Regions from separate parts of the Paraburkholderia sp. JHI869 genome, predicted to be linked through region 1. Evidence: predicted binding sites of a transcription regulator. Region 1 holds the regulator's gene; the other holds the start of a gene.

Region 1 (7,250 bases):
CTGTCGGCTCTCTCGACGCGTTCGAATTCGCAGGCTCCCGAGGTCAGGTTTGGATAAGTTCGTAATCGATCAGGCAGAAGGGCTGCGCCGGCTTCTCGCGCGCGAAGGCTCGCGAGTGGTCGCGGTGACGGGCGGTGCGGGTTCGCCCGGACGCACGACCACCGTGGTCAATCTCGCGGCTGCGCTCACTGCGCAGGGCAAGGACGTACTCGTCATCGACGAGTGTCTGGGACCCCGCTCGGTCTGTTCGCTGATAGGCGGAGTACGCGGCGCCGGCAACTTCGCCGCCGTGATGCGCGGCGAGCGCACACTCGACGAAGCCGTGGGGCGTCACGCGCTCGGCTTCGGCGTGCTGGCCGCCTCGCGCGACAACCGCGCGCAGTACACGAGCGCGCAACTGCACAAGGTCATTTCGGGCCCCGCCGACATCGTATTGATCGACGCGCAGCTCGATGCCGAAGGCGCGCTGTCGCCGCTCGCCATGCACGCGCACGACGTGCTGATCGTGATGCGCATCGGTGCGCAGTCGATCACGGACGCCTATGCGTGCATGAAACGGCTGCACTTCGCGCATGCGATCGCGCAGTTTCGCGTGCTCGCGAATCATGTGGCGAACGCAAGCGACGCGCAGACCGCGATCGAGAATCTCGCGGGGGTGGCGAGCCGCTACCTGAGCGTGTCGCTCGACAGCGCCGGAAGCGTCGCTGCCGATCAACACATGGCGCAGGCACTCAAGCTCGCGCGCTGCATCGTCGATGCGTTTCCGTCGACATCCGCCGCGCGCGACTTCCGGCACGTGGCAGCCGAACTGCCGCACTGGCCCATGCGGCCCGCGGTCTCGGCGTGCTCGCCGGCCACCGCGCGCGCGAGCGGCTCGCTCGTCGCGACGCACGAAGAACATGAAGCGGCGGGCGACGCACCCGCCGACGACCTGGACGGCGCGCCGCAAGCCGGCGTCCAGCTACACGCTGCGCATGCAACGCATGGAACGCACGCAACGCAAGGAACAAACGCCGCACACAGCACGCTCGCCGCGAACGCCGATTCGTTCGTAGCGGCCGTGACGGGTGTGCATCCCGCACCCAATGCAACATCCGCGTCCGCACCGGCCCACGTGGGCTGGCGGACCGATACGCCCGCGCAGCGGACGTCGCCGCAGCACGTCTGACGTGCGCACGACGACGCCAATCAGGGACATGAGAAGTGGAGAGCACGATGTCGATGTATAACGCTCAAGGAAAAATTTCGCAGGCCGACGTGCTTGCGAAGTACGCGCCGCTCGTGAGACGGCTCGGCTTGCAGCTCGTGGCGAAAATGCCGGCGAGCGTGGACCTCGACGACCTGATCCAGGCCGGCATGATCGGCCTGCTCGATGCGGCCAATCGCTACAAGGAAGATCAGGGCGCGCAATTCGAGACCTATGCGAGCCAGCGCATTCGCGGCGCGATGCTCGACGAGCTGCGCAGCAACGACTGGCTGCCGCGCAGCCTGCGCCGCACCTCGCGCGAAGTGGAAAGCGCGGTGCACAAAGTGGAGCAGCGGCTCGGGCGCTCGGCGAGCGAGGCGGAGATCGCCGAGCATCTGAGCATGCCGCTCGACGAGTACCAGAGCATGCTGCAGGACCTGCACGGCAGCCAGCTCATTTACTACGAAGACTTCGACCGCTCCGCCGAGGACGAACCGTTCCTCGACCGCTACTGCGTCGATCATTCGGACCCGCTGTCGGCGCTGCTCGACGACAGCCTGCGCGGCGCGCTCGTCGAGGCGATCGAGCGGCTGCCCGAGCGCGAGAAGCTGCTCATGTCGCTCTATTACGAGCGCGGCATGAACCTGCGCGAAATCGGCGCGGTGATGGAAGTGAGCGAGTCGCGCGTGTGCCAGCTGCACAGCCAGGCAGTGGCGCGTTTGCGCACGCGCCTGCGCGAGATGTCGTGGGCCGGCCAGGAGAATTGAGGCGGTAGACGGGTCCGCGCGGCGGTTGTGAGCGCGGGCCGGGTGAGGCGAGGGTGAAAAAGCCGGGGTGCGGGAGCACTCCGGCTTTTTTGTTGGCCGACTGGATTGCACAAACAAAAAAGCCGAAGCATCACCGCTTCGGCTTTTTGTCTTTGGCGAGCTGGGTGCTTACAGCCCGAACGCCGGCAGCCGCCCATCGGGACCGTACAGCATCGCGCCGCCGCCCGTTTCGCCGCGCAGGATCGAGAGCGCGCGGCGGTTATGCTCCATGCGCGTGCGGATCATCATGCCGATCGTGAGATTCCTGCGGCGCGCGCGTTCGGTCGAACCTTTGAGCAGCGCCCACTGGCTCGCAAGGCGCGTGTCGCCGTCGCAGGCCATTTCGATGCCTTTACGGCCGCTGGGGAGACCGAGGCCTGCCAGTTGCGCGTCGCGCGCCTTTTCGAGCCCAGCCAGACGCTGCGTGAGCGTGGTCTTCTGCTCGACGATCTGCGGCAGCGCCTCCATGCCGTCGGCCGACACGAGCGCCTTCTCTTCATAGGCGAGCAGCGACGCGAACGCCTCAACCGTGGCGTGTTCGTCGATCAGTGTGGCCAACAGGGCATCTTTCATTGCTAGGCACCAAAAAAAGCGAGGTTTGCGCGGCGCTCGTTGGTCGAGTGTCAGTTGCCTGACGTCGGCTTCATGAGGTCGCGGGCGGTCTGGATCACGCCGTCGGCAATCTTGCCGGAGTCGATCTGCAACGTGCCGTTGCGGATCGCGTCCTTGATCGACTGGACGTGCGCCGTGTCGATGTCGGCCGAGCCGCTCGCGGCGAGCGAGCGCATCGTCGACGAAAGCGACGAGAGGCTCACGTTCGCGCCGCCTTGGGCGGCACCGGCCGTGCCTGCCGCGCCAGTGGTGGCTGCGGTGTCGGTACCGGCGGCGCTTACGCCGGTCGAATCAGCTTGCGAGCGCGCGAGGCCATCCTGCAGCGTGCGCGGATCATTGCGGGTGGAGGAGTCAACTTTCACGATGGGCTTTCCTGATCGATTTGACCTTGATAACGGCATAGGTCGGGCCGAACTTTAGCGCGAAAATCCCACCGTTACATGCTGTTACGTGTGCTGGCGCACAAAGCCGGAAACGGCCGGATCGGGCCGCCGGGCGGGGCTGAAGCCACCGCGTTCCGGCCCTTACCAGCGCTTACCGGCCCTATATTTGCACCTGCACGGTTCCGGCGTCCTTGACCACGCCCGAGATGATCTGGCCGCCGCTCGTGCGCACGCGCACCTGCTGGCCGGGCTCGGCGTTGTTGAGCGCGCTGCCTTCGGCGGAGATCGTGAAGTTGCTGCCCACGGCGATCACTTTCACCGTCTGGCCGATGACCACCGAAGCCGCGCTGCGCAGCATGTCGGTGCGCAGCGGCAGTCCCGCGGCAATGCGCGCGAGCGCGACAGCGCCCGTCGCCTGGTTGGGATCGGTGATGATGGTCTGCGGCAGGCTCGCGAGGTCGCCCGCGCGCGGCATGAAGTCGGCGGCCGAAAGGGCTTCGCCCGCGCCGATCTGGCGCGAGGCCACGTAGTAGTTCACCTCGACGGCCACGCGTGCGCTCACATAGAGCGTCCACGGCTTCGCACCGATGCAGCGCACGCCCACGGTCGTGTGGCCATACGTGCGTGCGCCCGGCGGCATGAACGGCTCGAGCGAGGTGCACGCGGCGAGGCCGCGCGGAAACACCGGCGCGACCGTGATGTTCACGTGGCCCGGCAAGCCCGCCGACTGCTGCTGCAGGAAGTTGAGCGCGACGGCGCGGATCGATTCGCCGTCCTGCTGGCCCGGCGGCGTGGTCTGCACGTTCGTGGCGACGGCGCTGGTATTGGGAGCGGGCGGTGCGCTGGTGCTTGCGTTGGCAACGTTCGCAGCCGGCTTCGCGTTGGCGACCGCCGCCGCACCGGCGTCCACGACCACAGGGGCGACGCGGTTCGCGGCGCTCGACAGGTTCACGCGCTGAAGCGCGCCCGCGTTGTTCGGGTTGGCCGCCGGCACGCGCATGGGTTGGGCGCTCGCACCCGGCGAAGGAATCGTGACGATGCGCGGCGCGTCGCCTTGGGCCGGGCGCTCGCCGGGACCCGGAATCGTGATCATGCCGTTCGACTCGACGCCCGCGCGCGCATCCTCGGGCACGCCGCGCGAATTCAGATCGGCGTAGCTGGCCGCGCGCAGCGGCGCGGCGTCGCTCGCGGGCGCGTTGGCGGCAGCATTGACGGGCGCCGCCCCGGCAGGCTTCTTCGCGTTGCTGACGAGCAGCGCGTTCATCTGCGCCGCGTCGGAGCCCGCGCGGTCGCCGTTGCCCGCAATAAAGATCTGCCCGGCCGCGCCCTCGGGCTGCGCCGGGGTCTGCGCATGGGCGCTCGCGGCACCCAATGCGCAGGCAATCGCGCACGTCCAGGACGCGCGCCACGACAGCGCGCGCGCACGCCGCTCCAGGCCGGCGTGCGGCCTACGGATAGAGGCAGTCTGCGGCATCGTCGTTCTCCATCGAATGCATTAACACGACTCGCATTCTAGGCGGCGGCCCCCGGGCGCTTGCGTCGAATAGAGGGGCGCTTTACCGGCTATTCGTCCGATTGGTTCTTGCCACCCCCGCCTAATATTCCACTCCATGCGCAAAGGCCTTCGGACCACGCGCCTAACGTTTGCGCCGGTTTCCCCGCCTTTTGGCGAGCCCGCCGCGCTCACGCCGAATCCTTTTCGTTTCACGGAGAACGCCCGATGCTGGACAAACTCGATGCCGAATTCGCCTTTGGGCGCGAAGCGCTCGATGTGCGCGCCACGCGGCAGGCATTGATCTCTTCGAACATCGCGAACGCCGACACGCCGGGCTACCAGGCGCGCGACGTGGACTTCTCGGCCTCGCTCGCGGGCGCACTGCGCCAGCAAGGCGCCGGCGGTACGGTGGGCATGACGGCCACCTCGGGCGGCAACGCCCAGCCGCTCGCCATGGCGCAGCCCGCGGGCGTGACCAGCGGCATGACGATGGCGGCCACGGAGTCGGGCCACATGGCCGGCGACGCGAAGCTGATCCCGACGGGCGGTCCGACCGATGCCTACAAGAGCCAGCTCATGTACCGCACGCCGGTGCAGCCCGCGCTCGACGGCAACACGGTCGACCTCGACACCGAACGCGTGCAGTTCGCCGACAACGCGCTGCACTTCGAGTCCGGCATGACGGTCGTCTCGCAGCAGATCAAGACGATGATGTCCGCGATCACCTCGGGTTCGAGCTGATCGACGCAGGCAGCGCAGCCGGAAAACGCAGTAACGAAGCCATGAACGACCAACGCGCGCGTGACGCGCACCTGATGTGAGGTCAACGAAACCATGCCATCCCTGATGAACATTTTCAGCGTTGCGGGCTCCGCCATGACGGCGGAATCGCAGCGTCTGAACGTGACGGCGTCCAATCTCGCCAACGCCGACAGTACGACCGGCCCCGACGGCCAGCCGTACAAGGCGAAGCAGGTCGTGTTCGCGGTGAATCCGCTCGGCGGCGCGCGCACGGCCTCGGGCCAGCAGGTGGGCGGCGTGAGGGTGACCGGCGTGGTGGACGACCCCACGCCCATGAAGCAGACGTACGACCCCGACAATCCCTCCGCCAACGCGGACGGCTACGTGACGATGCCCAACGTCGATCCGGTGCAGGAGATGGTGAACATGATCTCGGCGTCGCGCTCGTACCAGGCCAACGTCGAAACGCTGAACACGGCCAAGACGTTGATGCTCAAGACGTTGACGATCGGGACCTGAAGCGGAACCTGAAGTACAGCACACCGCAGTAATACAGAGACCAGCGGGCGCGCAACGAAGACACGCCCGCCACCACCACACGCCAAGCACGAAGCGCAATCGAGGGAGAACGCGTTGAGTTCCAGCAACACAACCATCGGCGGCAGCACCGCCACCGTGTCGCAGCAACTGCTCGACACCATGAACGGCACGAGTTCGAGTTCGAGCTCGTCGACGAGCGGCACGAGCGCGAGCGACCTGCAGACCACCTTCTTGCGGATGCTCGTCGCGCAATTGCAGAACCAGGACCCGACCAATCCGATGGACAGCTCGCAGATGACCTCGCAGCTCGCCCAGATCAACACGGTGTCGGGCATCCAGCAGCTCAATACGTCGCTGTCGTCGCTCTCCACGCAGCTTTCGGCTGGTCAGAACGCGCAGGCCGCGCTGCTGATCGGCTCGACCGTGCTCGCCCCGGGCAGCAGCGCCGCCGTGTCGAGCGGCTCGGCGCCACAACTTGGCGTCACGCTGCCGGCGGCGGTGTCGGACGTGAAGCTCACGATCACCAACTCGGCAGGCCAGGTCGTCAACACGCTCGACCTTGGCGCGCAGTCGGCGGGCACCGTGCCGGTGACCTGGAACGGCAAGGACACGGCGGGCAACACGGTCGCGGACGGCACCTACACGATCACCGCCAGCGCGACGACCAACGGCCAGTCCGCCACTGCAACCGCGCTCGTCGCGAGCCAGGTGCAGGGCGTGGTCCAGCAGTCGGACGGCACGGCGAGCCTCTCGCTCGCCAACGGCAAAACGGTCGCGCTTTCGAGCGTCGGCGCCATTCTCTGAACACGATAACCAACGCGAAAAGCGCGGAGTAGACAACCATGGGCTACCAGCAAGGATTGAGCGGCCTCGCCGCGTCGTCGAACGACCTCGACGTGATCGGCAACAACATCGCCAATGCGAACACCGTTGGCTTCAAGCAGAGCACGGCGCAGTTCGCCGACGTCTACGCGAACACCATCGCGACGTCGGTGGGCAACCAGATCGGCCTCGGCGCTTCGCTGCAGACCGTGCAGCAGGACTTCGCGCAAGGCACGATCAACACGACCGGCCAGGCGCTGAACGTCGCCATCAACGGCAACGGCTTCTTCCAGATGTCGAACAACGGCTCGATCACGTACTCGCGTAACGGCGTGTTCCAGCTCAACAAGAACGGCTATATCACCGACGCATCGGGCAACGACCTGATGGGCTATGCCGCCGATTCGACGGGCGTGGTCAATACGGCGCAAACCGTGCCGCTGCAGGTGCCGACCACGAACATCGCACCGGTCGCGACGACGAAAGTCACGGCGCAGGTGAACCTGAACGCGCAGGCCACGACGATTCCGGCGACTTCGACGTTCGATCCGAACGATTCGACCACCTACAGCTACTCGACCTCGATCACGGGCTACGACTCGCTCGGCGGCAAGCAGCAGATCAACCTCTACTACGTGCAGACCGCGACCGGCACGGCCGAAGTC
Region 2 (7,250 bases), on a different contig from region 1:
CGCAGCGGATATTAATAATTGTTTTTGTAGGGAATGTGTATAGCTAGCGGAAAAATAGTCTGCTTGACTTGTGGATAATCCTGAACTAACGGGAAAAACAACCGGTTCGCATCGGTCAACAATGGGCGTTGCTATTTCGCGTCGATCCCGCAATGCGAAGTTTGCTCCCATTGCGGCAAGATAACCTGACTTATTTGCTCAAATATAGAAAAGCAACGCTATGCATTGTTTTGTATGACCAATTCAGTCTTCAGCGGATATTGAGTTGGAGCGGCTCTATCCATTATGAATTAAATGGCGTCGGACGCGCCGCATGATGTTTGTTATCGTTTTTTGCACCTGACAACGACTATGGTGCAATTTCAGGGAGTGATTTGATTTTTTTGGGCAGAATGTTTTTCGCAAACATTTCGAATCGATTCGAATGCGGATTGGATTCGAATGAACGAATGCAGAATGCCGGATTCGCCGCGCGGCGTATCGCGCAGCGAAACGGGTCCCTGAATCCTGTCGGGCCGCCCAATGCATCGCGCTTTACGTCACACGACGCGCGGCATAGGCGCCGGCCCGCTTTCTGGCCGCTGCGGATGAATCAAGAACTCGATGAAAAGGTAGGTCGTTTGTTGCGCCGCGCCGCGAGCCGGCGCTCGCTCGTGCCGTACGGCGCGTTTCATGCCCTGTTCGCGGGCGACGTGCCGCTACGGGTGCGTTACGAAAAGCTCGAGGCGGCCGCGGCCGCGTTGTGCGAGCCGGGGGAGGCCGACTATGCGTCGCTGCTCTCGACCGATTCCGGCCTGCCGGGCCCGGACTTCTATACGCGCTTCAAGCGCCTGCATGCCGAGCGCTACTACGCGACGCTTGGCGCGGATCGGCATCGCATGCTGCGGCTTGCCGAAAAGCGTCAGCTCGCGAACGAGGAGCGCGAGCGTGTGTATGCCCACTATCTGCGTTGTGCGGCCGAAGAGACTTGCATGAACAACGCTTGATGTGTGCGAGCGGTGCAATGCCGCTCTCTTGCCATTGATGATCCACAGAAGGAGTTCCCACATGTCCACGCGCTATCGTTCTACCGCGCCGCTCGTCGGCGCCCTACTCGTGCTTGCCCTCGGCGTGTCGCCGCACGTGCCGCTACGTGCGCAGACGGCGTCCGATGCCGCGCCTGAAAGCGCGCCTAACGCCCAGTTGCAGATCGGCGAGGTGCAGACCACGGCCACGGTCGTGAGCATCGACGCGGCCACCAATTCGGTCACGCTGCGCGGCGCGCGGCGCAACCTGGTGACGGTCGCGGTCGATCCCGCCGTCGGCGACGTGAGCAAGCTCAAGCCCGGCGATCATGTGAACATCCTCTACAAGGAGGCATTGCTGCTGCGCGCCGAAAAGGTGGCCACGAGAGGCATCCGCTCGCGCATCGACACGACCGCTACCATGCCCGCTTCCGGTGGCGTGGCGGCGACGGCGCATAGCGTTCAGGTGATTGCGACGGTGGAGAAGATCGACCGCAAGAGCCGCAAGGTCGCATTGCGTGGACCGAACCGCACGGTCGTCGTGGTGGCGCCGCCGGACGTGCCGCTCGAAAAGATCAAGGTGGGCGACAGCATTCGCGCCGACTACGTGGGCGCGACGGCCGTTCAGGTCACGCGCGGCGGTCAGAACCTGCAGTGACGCCGCAATGACGCATTAACGCCATGGCGGCGTGGCCTAGTCGACGCGATTGCGGTCGCGCACGAGGATCGAGACGTAGATCGCCGTGCAGACGATGATGACGGCCACGCCGGCGATCACCTTCTGGTGGTCGAAGTTGAGGAGACCGATCACCGCGATGGCAATGCCGGCGGCAGAGCCGAGCGTGCCCATTGCCGCCACGAAAATGCGCATCTTGCTCCAGACGCGATGGCGCCGCTCGGGACCTGCGCCTTCGATAAACCGATGCAGTCGATCAAACATGGCGGCTCTTCCGGGTTGGGTAGAAGTCGGTCATGCGGGCGCGAAAGTATGGCGGCCCGAACGAGATCAAGTATAGCCAGCCCATTATTACGCGTTCTTTCATTTGCCTGCGCGCTATCGCGCCGGAATTCCCGATCGTTTTTTTGTGCGCGTTTAAGTTTGTCTTAATTTTGGCTCGCCATGATGGAGCGGTCGGGTCGATTCGATAGTTCGATTCGCGGTTGTTCTTCACGTCCCCTGTTGGCCGCCGATTAGTTCGGCGGCCTTTTTTTTGTCCATTTTCGATGTTTGCTAGCGTCGAGCCTCGCGCATTCAAGTCTTATTTGTGATTCGTCGCGAGGGCGCCCGCGCTGTTTGCGCCGCCGAAGAGCTGCGTCAGATATTGCTGGTTCTTGTTCATCGTCGTCATGAGGTTATTGAGCGCGGTGAACTGGCGGCTGAATTGCGTGGTGAGTTCGGCTGAACGGACATCGAGCATCGTCGCCTGCTTCTTGATGTCCTCGAGCTCCTTGCTGATGGCGTCGGTACGCCGCTCGATGATGCCGCTCGACTTGACGTAGGGCGCGATGGCGTCGTTGAGATGGTCGGCCATGCCGCCGCTGCCGAACAGCGCGGCAATCGCGCGATTGTCGGGCCGCAGCGCGTTCGTGAATGCCTTGTCGTCGATTTCCAGCTTGCCGGTCTTGCTCAGCGTGATGCCGATCTCGCCGAGCGAATGACGTATGCCGTCGCTGCCTTTCGCGCCCGCCGAAAGGGCGGAGGGCAGCGACGCTGCGAGCGTGCGCGCGATGGAGTCGCCCAGCAGCGCGCCCGCATGCGCGCTGGTCGAATCGGTGCCGGGCGTGTAGGCCGTCAGCGTGCCCAGCGCGTCGATATAGCTGTTGTACGCCTTGGCGAAATTGCGGATGGCCGTGCCGGTCGCTTCGGTGTCGGGTGCGATGGTGAGCGTCTGCTTCGTGCCCGCCGCGGCGTTTTCGAGCTTGATCGTGATGTCGCTCACCACGCCCTCGAGCGTGTTGCTCGCGCTCGTGACGTGCGTGCCGTCGATGTGCAACTCGGCGTCGCTGGCCGCTTCGACCTCGCGCATCTGCGAGGAGGCGAGGCGCGTGTCGACCCCAGCGCCCGCCTGCACGTCGATCGTGTTGGCCGCGCCCGTCTTGTTGGCGCTCAGCACGAGGTGCTGTCCATCCGAGCCGGTGATGATCGACGCCGTGACGCCCGGATTGTCGCTCGCGCGATTGATCGCCGCGACGACATCCGTGAGCTTGTTGCTGCCCGCGGCGATCGTAAGGTGCATGGACTTGCCGCCCATCGAGATGTCGAGGCTGCCCTCGCCGAGCGTCGCGCCGGCGTCGAAATTTTCCGAGGCGAGCTTGTGCGCCGTTGCCAGATGATCGACTTCGATCGTGAAGCTGCCCGGCACCGCGTTCTTCCCGGCCACGGCGCTTAGGCCTTTGTCCTTCTCGCTGGTCGTGGCGGTGAAGCGATGCAGCGCGGCGCCGTCCTTGAACGGCTCGAGTGCGGTTTGCAGTGAGGCGAGCGCCGACTTCAGCGTGCCGAACGCGGAGAGCGTCGTGTTGCTGGCGGACTGCTTCGCGGTGAGCATGGCGCTCGGCCCCGCGATCTTCGCGTTGACGAGCGCCTTGACGAGCTGGTTGACGTCGAGCGAGGAGTTGGTCGCGCCGCTGATGATCGACTGGGCGGCGTCGCTCAGCGCGCTATTCGGGCTGGCGGTGGTGTTCGTGATCGTGCTTGCCATGAAAGAAGTCCGTTCGTTCTGGTGCGTCGAGTCGACGGAACGCGCGAATGCGCGGCCATGCTTTCATTACGGCAAGCTTTCATGAAACTTAATGAAAGAATTGAAAAGAATTTGAAAAGTTAGAGGCTTGCACGGGGGCGGCTGTGGGCCGCCCGCAGCCGGTCGCCCGCAGCCGGTCGCCCGCTTCAGACGTGCTCGGGGAAGCCCGCGCGGCCTTGCGTGAGGTCGGTCAGCGCGTTGCGCGCGGCGTCCACGGCGGTCGCGGGCAACTGGATCGTAAGGCGGACCGTCATCGTGTACTGGCTTTCCACGAGCGTGAACTGCTCCTGGTCGATCCAGTGGCGCACGCGAGTTTCTTCGGGATAGCCGAGCTCGACCGTGAGGCGCGCCTGCGCGATGCGCTCGACGCGCTCCGCCCCCTGCAAGGCGCTGGCGATGGCGTCGGTGTAGGCGCGCACGAGGCCGCCCGCGCCGAGCTTCACACCGCCGTAATAGCGCACCACGGCCGCGAGCACGCCGTCCAGGTCGTGATGACGAAGTACTTCGAGGATCGGGCGCCCGGCCGTGCCGGAGGGTTCGCCGTCGTCGGACATGCCGGACTGGCCGCCCGCGAGCAGCGCCCAGCAAACGTGCGTGGCGGCGGGATGCTCTTCGCGCAGACGGCGGATTTCAGCCATGGCGGCTTCGCGGTCGGCAACGGGAATGGCGTGCGCGATGAAGCGGCTCTTGCGGATCTCGAGTTCCGCGGTGACGGGATGGGCAAGCGTGAAAGTGGGCACAGGCGGGTGGGAACAGCAGGCGAAACCACAATGTTAGCCGATGCGCACGGGCCGGATTTCGACGTCCGTCCCCATATCTTGCCAGTTTATGTAATGGTTCTTTGCGCGAGATGCTAGTGACGCCCCGGCCTTCAGCCCGGATAATGCACGGCATGACGGATCTAGCTCTGGCTGGAGCGAATCCGAACTCCTCATTCGGTGATCCGTCATAGTCCTTTCTCTCGCGGCGCCGTTGCGGCAGACGCGATTCCCCCAAAGCACAGACGCCAAAAAAATCCCCGGTCGGACCGTGTCGCAACCGGGGGCACAAGGCTCGCCTGTTCTCAAGAGGCAATCCCACCTTACGTCCGCAAAATTGCGTCCGCAATCGGAAAATAAACCTGGTGCGTGTGCTGCTCGAAGCGCGCTAGTGTTCTCATGATTGCGCAAAAAAAATCCCGGCCATCTCTGGCCGGGCAATGAGAATACACCGTGCGCTCCGGGGAACGAAACGCCCGTCAACGTTACCCGCCGGGCGTGCGGCCGGCAACACTTCCGAATTACCTGCAATTACTGACGTATGCCTTTCTGGCTGCGCCTGGCGCGTAGCATGGCTGGCGCGGATGCACCGTGTGGCGGGCATTGCACTCACATTGATTCGCATGCCGAATTATATTTTTCGCAGGCATGCACGCATGGCGAAGTAAGGAGCCGAAATGCGCCGAGGCCGGTCTCCCCTGGGGAAGACCGGCCTCGGTGTGCCGCTTCAGGCGCCGCCTGCGAAGGCGGCCCTTCGATCACGCGTACGTCGTGCGGATCAGTAACGCGGCGGGGGCGGCGGACGATGGTCGTCGTCGCGGTAGCGCGGGGGACCCGGATCGTGCGGGTGATGGTGCATCCACTCGTCGTGCTCCCAATAACGGTGGCCGTCGTAGTAACGGTTGTCGTGCCAGCCGATCGACACGCGCGCGTCCACCGGCATCATGTGCGGTTGGCCGTATTGCGGCGCCGATTCGGCACGCAGCCCATACGGTGCGGATTGAGCGAAGGCGCTCGATGCGCCCATCAATGCGCCGCCGGCGATCAGTGCCGCGGCGATGGCGCGGGCGGGGGTCTTCCAGCTCTTCGTATTCATGAGTTACCTCCTCTTTGGTTGCGTCGTCAGTCACGCGGCATCGGGATGCCTTTGTGTTGCGACCACGGTTCAAAGCTTATCGGCCCGAAGCGGAGGAAAACGTGACCACTTGTAAGCTTTCGTTTCATACGATTCTTCATGCAAGAAAGGCCGATCTAACAGTCGGCCCTTGATGCAGAAAGGATTAAGCGCCGCATCTGACAATCGGGAACACGCGCTCGGGGGGCGGGTTGTCAACTGGCGTTACATTCGGGCGTCGCGAGCCGCCCGAATGCGTCACCTGTACCGGCCGACGAGCCCCGATGTCGTTCTTACCGAGGCGCTTTCGGCGCGGCTTGTGTGTCGGTTTGCGTGCCGGCCACATCGATCGCGCTTTGCGAACCTAGTTGCGCGCGCAACTCATATTTCTGGATCTTGCCCGTGGCCGTGCGCGGCAGTTCGCCGAATCGCACGGCGCGCGGCACCTTGAAGTGCGCGAGAAAGAGCCGGCAGTGCGCGATGATCTCCTCGGCCGTGGCGCTCGCACCGTGCCGCAGTTCGACGAATGCGCAAGGCACTTCGCCCCACTTCGCATCCGGCATCGCCACGACGGCGGCGAGCGCGACTGCCGGGTGGCGATACAGCGTGTCTTCCACCTCGATGCTCGAAATGTTCTCGCCGCCCGAGATGATGATGTCCTTGCTGCGGTCGGTAATGCGCACGTAGCCATCGGGCGTCATCACGCCGAGGTCGCCGGTGTGGAACCAGCCGCCGCGGAACGCCTCTTCGGTTGCGCGCTCGTTCTTCAAATAGCCCTTCATGCAGATGTTGCCGCGGAACATGATTTCGCCGAGCGTTTCGCCGTCGGCGGGCACGGGTTCCATCGTCTGCGCGTTGCGCACGCTCACGCCGCTTTGCAGGTGATAGCGCACGCCCTGGCGCGCGGCGAGGCGCGCCTGTTCCTCGTCGGGCAGCGTCTGCCAGCGCTCCTGCACCGCGCACACGGCGGCGGGGCCGTACACCTCGGTGAGACCATAGACATGCGTAAGCTCGATGCCGATCGTCTTCATCTTCGCGATCACGGCCGGCGCGGGCGGGGCGCCTGCGACCATCGTGCGCACCGTGTGCGCGATGCCCGCGCGATACTCGGCGGGGGCGTCGGCGAGCGCGCCCTGTACGATGGGCGCGCCGCAATAGTGCGTAACGCGCTCGCTGCGAATGAGGTCGAACACGAGCTTCGCGTCGAACTTGCGCAGACACACGTTTACGCCCGCGCGCGCGGCGACGGTCCACGCGAAGCACCAGCCGTTGCAGTGAAAGAGCGGCAGCGTCCAGAGGTACACGGCGTGCTTGGGCATGTCCCATTCGAGGATGTTGCTCACCGCGTTGAGGTACGCGCCGCGATGGTGATACACCACGCCTTTGGGGTCGCCCGTTGTGCCCGAGGTGTAGTTCAGCGCAATGGCGTCCCACTCGTTGTGCGGCGGCGCCCAGGCGAACTCGGGGTCTCCTTGTTCGAGGAACGCTTCGTAGTCGGTTGCGCGCGGGAAGAACTCGGGATCGGCGGCCGCGATGTCGGCCACGCTGATGATCTTGAGGTTGGGAAATTCGAGCGCCGCGCGTTGCGCGAGCGCCGCGAATTCGGTATCGACGATCAGCGCCTTCGCTTCGCCAT

What was found. Region 1 encodes FliA, which starts transcription of late flagellar genes. Its sites were predicted from a motif close to CTAAAGTTTNNNNNNNNNNNGCCGNTA; they were not measured.
Region 2: a site for FliA is predicted at 3,770-3,796, ahead of fliD (flagellar filament capping protein FliD). Genes of this name have one in related genera too.

What each region holds. Positions count from the first base shown of each region.
Region 1 is NZ_JAYMSC010000055.1:14,639-21,888, reverse strand. It holds gene flhF (flagellar biosynthesis protein FlhF) at 1-57, shown strand, start outside; partial or broken gene VSR72_RS42280 (MinD/ParA family protein) at 50-832, shown strand; gene VSR72_RS42275 (RNA polymerase sigma factor FliA) at 1,222-1,953, shown strand; gene VSR72_RS42270 (flagellar protein FlgN) at 2,122-2,565, opposite strand; gene flgM (flagellar biosynthesis anti-sigma factor FlgM) at 2,616-2,966, opposite strand; gene flgA (flagellar basal body P-ring formation chaperone FlgA) at 3,148-4,461, opposite strand; gene VSR72_RS42255 (flagellar basal body protein) at 4,708-5,223, shown strand; gene flgC (flagellar basal body rod protein FlgC) at 5,317-5,742, shown strand; gene VSR72_RS42245 (flagellar hook assembly protein FlgD) at 5,923-6,567, shown strand; gene flgE (flagellar hook protein FlgE) at 6,606-7,250, shown strand, end outside.
Region 2 is NZ_JAYMSC010000027.1:26,530-33,779, reverse strand. It holds gene VSR72_RS33005 (hypothetical protein) at 588-986, shown strand; gene VSR72_RS33000 (hypothetical protein) at 1,048-1,662, shown strand; gene VSR72_RS32995 (DUF2964 family protein) at 1,699-1,944, opposite strand; gene fliD (flagellar filament capping protein FliD) at 2,264-3,703, opposite strand; gene VSR72_RS32985 (YigZ family protein) at 3,889-4,482, opposite strand; gene VSR72_RS32980 (hypothetical protein) at 5,279-5,596, opposite strand; gene VSR72_RS32975 (acyl-CoA synthetase) at 5,908-7,250, opposite strand, start outside.